Regions from separate parts of the Microscilla marina ATCC 23134 genome, predicted to be linked through region 2. Evidence: riboswitches for the same ligand, from Rfam matches in the RefSeq annotation. Region 2 holds a riboswitch; each other region holds the start of a gene.

Region 1 (2,206 bases), on a different contig from region 2:
TTCTCGAAGCCAAAAGTTTGAAAATCAGGCTTTTGTTGTTTGTTTTATACAAAGCCAACTCCGACCCCAGCGAAGGGGCAAAAGGAGCCACAAAACTAGTCACGTGTGCCTGGCGTACATTGGCGCTCAACTGCCAACGCGGTAATACCTGCCAACGCAACGAACCATAAATGGCGGTGCGGTCTTCGGCAATGTCTCGCCCATAAGCATCTACATTGGTTTTGATGTGGGTCCACTGCGACCCCACCTGGAGACTTAACTTTGTATTGAGTTGTTTCTCATATCTGATAGTGGCTATTCCACGCCTGGTGGCAGTGGTAGAGTTTTCGTTATACAACAAGTAGTCGTCTATATAGCCCAACTTTACATTCAAAAAGCCCACCTTATCATTGAGCACATAATCGGCCACTATACGAGTGTTGGTTTGCTTGATCAAATCATTGCTAAAATTATCGCCACGGGTTGCCTGGGTTTGTTTATCTGAGAAACTATACCAGCCCTGCACCGACACATATTGGTTAGAGGCAATGCGGTAACTCAAGGCTTGCTGAAAACCATAGTTGTATACACTGGCATTTTGCTGAGTACTATTTTCGGTAGGTGAGATACGCACCCTAAAGTCATTGTTGGCAGAGTAACGGTATACCTGACTTACCGATTCAAACTTGCCCGTTCCAACGCTGGCTTTGGCTGCACTAAAGTACTGCCCAAAGCTACCTATGTTTTGTTGAACTTCGGCTTGCCAACCTTTGCGCCAGGTAGGGTCGTTTTGTAAGTGAATACTGCCCCCTATAGCATCGCTGCCATACATGGCGCTTGCCGACCCTGGTTGAATACTCACCTGGTCGATAACAAACATGGGCACCAGGCTAAAATCAGTTTGTCCGTTGCTAAGCGTGTTAATATTGAGTCCGTTCCACAATACCGCCGTATGCCCGGCACCTGTACCTCTAAACGAGGCAGTAGAGAGCATTTCGTTACCATAAGACTTGATATATACTGGCGACTGTTGTTGTAATATGTTTGCCAGAGTAGTATGATTGACTGTAGCCAGCAAAGCACTGTCTAAGCGGTGAACTTTGCTACCAGTGGCGTATTTTTCTATGGGAATACCATAAATGCGCACTTCTTTGAGCACATCGCCACCAATGATTGTATCACTTTGGGCTTGAGCCCGAAACGCTACCAAGGTCAACAGGCAACACCATACCCACTTGAACTTCGACACCTGTCTGTACATGAAAATAAAGAGTAAAATGAATTTTATTGAACAATCACTGTTTTCGCCCGAAACAATGATGCTAGTGCGCCTTTCTAAATATTGATTGCAGGCTTTTTTTGGCAGGTCTCCTGGCTTGCCCAAAATTCAACGCCTTCCCGTTGGAGTTAACAACAGTGGCAGGGGTGATGAATTTGTTTGGTGGCTTACAGTTGCGGGGACAGCTCTCGAATCACACGAGATTCCCTATTAAAACACGCCTCTGAAAAAGAGGAGTGTTACCAAAACTGGTGCAAAGGAACGACTTTTTTTGAAGCAAAAGCAAGTTTTAAGCACTAAAAAGTTTGACTTGATTGATTGTTAACCTGCTTTTTGACTGTAACTGATTATTTTGACTGACGATAAAAGGCCGGGAAATGGCTTGGGGCAGTGATGGTTGAAGTGCTTTGAAGCCTTCGTTTCTTAAATGAAGTTTACTAGGTAAAATTAAAGTGATAACACAAAGGAAGCTTGCCTGTGGGGTAAAAGTTATGAGCTATAGATAGATGCTGCTTCCACCATAGTGGTCATAGTATGAGGGAAACAGCATTGGGTAATGAGCAATGATTAATCTATTTTTTGTACTGAAATATGAAACGGAAGTGTAGCAAAGTCATCTTTGTAGTCTTCGCCTGCTTCAATCATATCCAGGTCGTTTGACTTGGCGTACCAGTGGATGACTACCTCATTGTTTTGTTGGTGGTAAAAATCTTCCAACATTTTTAAAATCTCAAAAAACCTTCGGGAGGTACTGGTATTAAAGTAGTTCATCCGAAAGTTAAAGGTTAGTGATTGACTATTTTGTGCTAAGTAGCCTGACAACCAACTGAGGACTGGCTCAAAAAACTCGAGGGTGTACTCACTGTACGATTCTCCCGCCACCTCAAATACATTTGTGTCTGTATCAAAGCAGATATAAGGGGTATAATTGCCTTCTGGAATAATTAA
Region 2 (2,206 bases):
ACGAGTACCCTGCCTCCATCATGCGGGCGCCCCCCGATTTAGATACTACAATCAAAGGGTATTTTTTCTCACGGGCAAAATCTATAGCTCTTGATATTTTTTCACCAACAACCGAACCCATTGATCCTCCAATGAAGCCAAAATCCATGACTGCCAATACAATATTTTCCCCCTTCATTTTCCCATGACCAGTTCTTACGGCATCTTTCAATCCAGATTTATATTGTGACTGTTGAATACGTGTAGGGTAAGTCTTGGTGTCTGAAAAATCAAGCGGATCGCCAGACATCATATTTGCGTCCAGTTCGGTGAATTCATTTTTGTCAAAAAACACCTCAAAATATTCTTTAGAGCCTATTCTGGCGTGAAAATGACACTCTATGCAAGTATAAGCATTTTGCTTATGGTCGCGCGAGTTCATTACGTTTTTACATTTTGGACATTTGTACCAGTGCCCCTCAGGAGTTTCTTTTTTTGCTGAGGTAGGTGTAATAATCCCTTTTTTTTCTCTTTTATACCAAGCCATATTTTTGTTTTTTGGGGTAACAAGTGGTCAGAGGTACAAGCACAGGAGGGTATCTACCCTTATAGAAAAACCTGATGCTATGACTGGTCTGATGCATCAAATACTCTTTTTTCAGAGCATTTATTACCTGCTACCAATATCTGAAAACAGGTGTAGGCATTGATCTTTGTTAAAGTTAAAAGATGCCCGTTTCACCAAATTTTAAATGTAAATAACTGACTTATAAAGTTTTATAAATAAACCCGTTGTTATCAGGTTTGTGTTTTTTATGTAACTGACTTAAAATTAGTCGCCAAATTTAAATGTAAATAATCAATTTATGAAAGTTATGTAAGATTGTTCACCCAAAAAATGTGTGGCATACCTCCTAACTTCCAAGATATTGTACTTGTAGCTTGTGCTGATAATTATTTTGTTTTAGGTAAATTTTCCCGGATAGTTAATGGGTGTCTGTTTTCATCAATGGCCACAAATGTAAAATTACCCGAAATGGCTCGTTGTCGGGTTTCTTCGTACATGTGTTCCAAAAAAATATCTACTTGCACCCCCAGGCTGGTATTACCTACCTTGACTACCTTGCCTATTAGCTCTATGAATGAGCCTGCCGGAATGGGTTGTTTAAAGTCAACCCGGTCAGAACTTACCGTTACTACCTTAAGGCGGGTAAACCGAGTAGCTGTAATAAAGGCCACTTCATCCATAAGTTGTAAGGCGGTACCCCCAAACAAGGTGTCATAGTGGTTGGTGGTATTTGGAAAAACTGCCTTGAATATATGCGTTTCTGACTCTTCAATACGTTTTGTTAAATTTGTATCCATTTTAAATGATTGTTTTGGGGTAAAACCATCTTTTAGGAGAGAGTTACAAAGAGGGCAAAGCGCAACAAGGCTATGAATTTACTTTATAAAAAAGGTCATTCCATAGTTATTTTCCAAACGCCTCACACCCAACTCTAGCTCCCGAAAGTTAAGTATACTAACTATTACAAGGCAGGTCTACTGACTCGTTGCATACTCTTTGCGCCTTCCCATAAGTACGCATACTTACAGTGGCATTATGTGCAAAAAAGAGCTTTTACAACTTACAGTTGCGGGTACAGTGCTGGTTTTTCACCAGCTTCCCTTTTCGTTTGCCGTAGCAAAACCTTGTAAAGTGTGTTGAAAAAAAGAATCCGCAGCATTGAATACTGCGGAAACTAAAAAATAAAAATTCAGTAAAACCACGATGGTTAAAAGCTCCAACAGGGACAAGCTTTAAGCAACAAGTCGCAAGTCCTTAGATACCGATGAATATCGGTGCTACTCCCTATTTAACTACGTTGAGCTCATCACAGCAAGTTAGTTAAACAGGTAACTAACAAATTCATAGTATATTCATTAGATTATAAATTTGTTAGTTAGAAGTGGTTTTACTTGTGTTTTGAGACCTAAGCCCTTAGGCTTAGGCCAATGTAATTTTATCTTCTAAGTACACATCCTGAACAGCATTCAAAATGTCTACTCCTTCTGCTACAGGTCTTTGGAAAGCCTTACGCCCTAAGATCAAGCCACTTCCACCAGCACGTTTATTGATCACGGCAGTTTTTACTGCATCCGCCTTGTCGCTGTCTCCACCAGACGCCCCACCAGAGTTGATAAGCCCAATACGTCCCATGTAGCAGTTAGCCACTTGATAACGACA
Region 3 (2,206 bases), on a different contig from region 2:
TTAGTCAAAAATACCTAACTTTACTTTTTATTGTGATACCCTCCCATCTGAAAAGGTGTTTTAACTCAATAATTTTATACTTATAAAATTCTCACCCACTTTCCGCACGTGTATTTTAAAAATCAATAATTAACAAGTGCTTGAAGATCAGTAACTTATCAGTGTATTTTGCTTTAGGGAAAATACCTTATATCATTTAAAATCTCTTTTTGTTGCTAAGTGTAAAAACCCCTTAGAATATAATTCTTATTTTAATGTTTTTATGAATTTTTATATTGAGAAATACCTGTTTAAGTCTTGAAAATTCTGAAGTATACGTGCGAAAAGTCGGTTCTCAGTTAAACCTAGTACCTTAAACACTAAATACCTAACCCATTAAATTCGAACATACCCGAATCAAGTTCGGGATTTAGAAACTCGGCACAGTAGAACTGTAGCCTCGGTTCTTTGGCGACTTTTGCCCCCTGACTTTACTTTAAAAAACTTGCGTAGCTAAGGTTCCGATATGCATCGAAATTCAGAAAGCGAACTCTGCGCGATTTTTAAAGTTCGTCAGAAAACAAAACTCATCCCAAATAGTAGTGCATTTACTTAATGCTTAACGCCCTGGATTACTTCATTTTAGGACGTACCGTTTTTTTCTTGGCAGCCTTTTCTTCTTCACTCAAAGGCGACTCTTCTTTTTTAATTCTTTTGTAAACAAATAATTGCCACTTTTCCTCTTCCACCATGTTTTTATCCATTTCGGCGCGAGCCAATGTAAAAAACAGGTCAGATAAACGATTGATATAAGCAGGAATGGCTTCGTGTACTTCATCTTCTTTCATAAGGCTTACTAGGTGTCGCTCACCACGACGCATCTGCGTGCGTACCACATGGCACAAAGCAGACACTTCATTGCCTCCTGGCAACAAAAAATAATCAGAGGCAGTCCTTAAATTATTTTCTAACTGATCAATCCATTGCTCACAAAAATCTGCCCCATCGGTAGGCATGGGGTTTGTATTTACTTTTTTAACATCAGAGGGACGCGCCAAATGCGACATCATATCCATCATATCTTTCTGAATTTTTCGCAAGTTGGTTTGCCACTCATGGCTAATATCTAATTTAGCCCTTAACAAACCAATGGTAGAGTTTACTTCATCAAGTGTACCATAACATTCTACTCGAATATCATCTTTGAATACTCGCTTGCCACCGTATAAACCCGTTTTTCCGGCATCTCCTTTCTTAGTATATATTTTCATTGTTTTTTGTTTGAGGGCGGATAAGAGCTAAGCCTAAAGCAACCAGCACAATACAACATCTAGTAAGTGTTTGGGTCTCCTTTTGAATGGAGCGTACTATTCAGATGATGGACTTGTAGAATTGACCTGTTAGTCTTGATCCAGCCCTGGTTCGCGAAAGCTTTATCAAATTGACAAATAAAGTAAAGTATCCTGGCTTGTGGAGTTTTTCCAGTTACAGTTGCGCGTCAGCTCATGATTTTCACACGATTCCTTATTACTTTATTTGCATAGCGTAAGAGTTTGGTTTTAAACCAAGCCCCCATCTTGACTTTTAATAATAGATGATAAACACCTTGCTTCCTGCAGAATAGCCTGAGAACTCATCTTTACTTTTAATAATGAAATGTAAACCATTCAAAAAATCAGGGTGAGTTCTAGCAAAAAGCAAGGTTATTATTTTCGTTTGTATCAAAAACCAAAATGAGTTTACACTCTAAACTATGGCAATAAAGATAACGCAAGAAGGGATGTTTTCAAAGCAAATATTTACAATGAGGCATAGCTTAGTAAACTACCCAAATAATCTCCTTCATAAAAAAACACCTCTCTTTTAAAAAACGCTACAAACTTTCCAGTTCTTGCTGGAAACCACCAGATAAAATAGGAAAGCGAAACCAACTACGAGGGTCTATGCTGTAATCGTCTAAGTGAAAAGAAGGAGCAAACCGTTCTCGTTTCCATTGGTTACGACTCCATAAGCGAAAAAACTTACGAATATGTTCTTTCAAGAGTTCTATATCTGCTACTTCTGATTGCAGTTGTTCAAATATTTGCTTGGGTGAAAGGCGCTCATATAATGTAAGGCGCTCTATAGCCTGCAATACTTCGTAAGGCATCAGGTCTTTCTCATCAGTTTGTTGTTGAGTACTGTCATCGTCTTTGGGGCGAAGCTCAGCAGTAGGCTGCAAAGCATT
Region 4 (2,206 bases), on a different contig from region 2:
AGCAGCTTGAGCATCTCTGATAAACTGCGCCATGTAGCTGCCCCCTTTGGCAGTATACCAGGTACCTTTAAAAGGCAAGCCACAAAGTACGCTGGGTTTTTTTTGTGCCTGGGCAGCTAGTTTTTTTACCCGGAGGTATTGGGCTTCTATAGCATCAAACTTTTCTGTAGCCAGTTTTTCTTTGTTATAAAACACGGCCAAAAACTTAAGCCATTCGGCACGTGCCAAGGGGTGTTGTTCCATCCAGCCTGAGTTTACTATCAAGCAGGTACTTTTGCCCATCACGGCTTGTTTTTTTTGATAACCAGCGGTATGTGTGCTACTCATGAGCACTATGTCGGGTTGCAATGATACAAGCAATTCTTGATTAAAATTACGCGAGCTGCCCAACTCTACTACTTTACCTTCTTTGATTCTTTTTTGCATCGAGGGCAAGCTTATCCAGGCATTGTTGGCGTTGCCCGTGATAAACTCCGTAAGCCCCAATACATCGGCAAGCGCCACGTGGGTGGTTGACAAAGTAACCATAGAGCGTACCGGAACATGGACTATTTGATGGGGCTTAAAACCCTTAGGTATTGGTTGCTGGTGGGGTACCAATACATACTGTAGGCTGTCGGTTTGGTCGGTAAATGCCTTGGTCACTGTGACTACCTTGTAGTGATCGTAATAATCTACTTTAAAGTTCTGGGCGTATTTGAGCGTGGTTTTGTCAAATAGTGGCTGAGAGGCATTGGTTTTTGTCGAGTCGCTCCTTTGGTCTTGTGGTTGGCGGTTGTTTGACTGGCAACTACTTAAAAACCAGACCATACACAAGCCATACAAAGCTTGCTTGAATATATACTTCATAAATGAACATGTTTTACCTTTCACCCGAAAGCAAATGAATGAAACCATTATTTTGGCAGGTTTTCTGACTTCCCAAAAGCAAGCTGCCTTCCCACCTAAAATGGCAGTGGCACCGGGGCTTACTTATTTTGTGTTGGGTTACAGCAGCGGGGACTGCTCAGGACTTACACCTGATTCCCTGTTGAGTGTCTGGTAAACTTGGTTTTGTGTACCAGATACAAAGAGCATGTATGCTCACCAAAAATTTGGGCAAATGTAGGCAAAAGCAATAAGCTTCGGGCAATGAATGGATAGTTTTTTGGTGCTAAGTGAGTTAGCTTTCTAAACGTCCTCCCTTTAGTCTTCGTGATTGGTTTTTAGGACGACGCGATTGATCGAGTGCTTGGTTGTCAGCGAGTATAAAACTTGTTGTTACAAGAATTTAGGGCTTTCTTATAAAATTTAAGGCTAAAAATTATTTTCTGTTTAATCGCTTGGTTATCAGTAAATAACAACATCACATCCGGATCGAATCGTTGCATAAACGTATTTCGAGGTTTTGACTTTTTATTCGTTTGTGGGGACACAAACGAAGGCGTCAGGAGGGAAGATGTACTTTTTTCAAACAAGTAACCAAGTGTTTCTCATTTTTTATAAGAAAGCCCTATACAAGGATTAGGGGTAGCAAACGTTAGTAAGCGAACAACTCTCACTAAAAAATAAATGATCATGTATCAAGTCCTGTTCAAAATCAAAGTAATTGTATTCGCTACTTGTTTGGTTACAGCATTGGCGCAAGCCCAACAAGCCCAAACCAAGCCTGAGGAAGTTGCCCCCAATATACAGGTAGAGGTTTTTCCTAACCCAAGCCCTACCCGCGTTTTTTCGGTCATCATCAAAGCAACCCAAAGCCAACCGTTCATTGTACAAGTACAAGATGCTTTGCAAAGAACAGTATACCAAAAAGCAGTGAAATCGGTATACGGGTTTTCGTTGCATACCTTGCGCCTTGATACGCGCCCCAAAGGTTGGTATTACCTGGTAATTACCAGTGCTAAGGGTAAGGTAATAAAGCGACTTAAGAGCCTGTAGTGACAGTATCAATACATTGATTCCATCTTGGGTAAAATTTGCCCAATTAATTCAGCGATTTTTAACAAAGTATGGCAATAAGGTTTGTTGTCAAACACATCACTAAGGAACATGTTCAAAATAAGTGTCGAGATTGAGGGCGTATACTCGAGGCTGGCTGAGGCACTTTTTGCAGTCGTAGCCATAGCTACGGCGAAAACCGATGGCTGCAGCCCTGCTGCGCCGAGCTCTGCCAAAGGCTAAAAGTAACGAAAGTCAGTAAAGAGAACCGCAGAACGAAGTTCAA

What was found. Region 2 has a riboswitch for cobalamin ahead of M23134_RS03300 (acyl-CoA thioesterase). Riboswitches for the same ligand answer to the same signal wherever they lie in the genome.
Region 1: linked by a shared signal. The riboswitch ahead of M23134_RS19960 (TonB-dependent receptor) and the one ahead of M23134_RS03300 (acyl-CoA thioesterase) in region 2 are both predicted to bind cobalamin.
Region 3: linked by a shared signal. The riboswitch ahead of M23134_RS06720 (cob(I)yrinic acid a,c-diamide adenosyltransferase) and the one ahead of M23134_RS03300 (acyl-CoA thioesterase) in region 2 are both predicted to bind cobalamin.
Region 4: linked by a shared signal. The riboswitch ahead of M23134_RS01810 (ABC transporter substrate-binding protein) and the one ahead of M23134_RS03300 (acyl-CoA thioesterase) in region 2 are both predicted to bind cobalamin.

What each region holds. Positions count from the first base shown of each region.
Region 1 is NZ_AAWS01000022.1:19,720-21,925, reverse strand. Features, by position in the region: gene M23134_RS19960 (TonB-dependent receptor) at 1-1,228, opposite strand, end outside; cobalamin riboswitch at 1,324-1,520, opposite strand; gene M23134_RS19955 (DUF1987 domain-containing protein) at 1,826-2,206, opposite strand, start outside.
Region 2 is NZ_AAWS01000003.1:165,158-167,363, forward strand. Features, by position in the region: gene accD (acetyl-CoA carboxylase, carboxyltransferase subunit beta) at 1-526, opposite strand, end outside; gene M23134_RS03300 (acyl-CoA thioesterase) at 934-1,344, opposite strand; cobalamin riboswitch at 1,498-1,689, opposite strand; gene M23134_RS03305 (class I fructose-bisphosphate aldolase) at 1,967-2,206, opposite strand, start outside.
Region 3 is NZ_AAWS01000006.1:146,136-148,341, forward strand. Features, by position in the region: gene M23134_RS06720 (cob(I)yrinic acid a,c-diamide adenosyltransferase) at 612-1,250, opposite strand; cobalamin riboswitch at 1,416-1,568, opposite strand; gene nadE (NAD(+) synthase) at 1,853-2,206, opposite strand, start outside.
Region 4 is NZ_AAWS01000002.1:136,108-138,313, forward strand. Features, by position in the region: gene M23134_RS01810 (ABC transporter substrate-binding protein) at 1-849, opposite strand, end outside; cobalamin riboswitch at 887-1,080, opposite strand; gene M23134_RS01815 (T9SS type A sorting domain-containing protein) at 1,558-1,920, shown strand.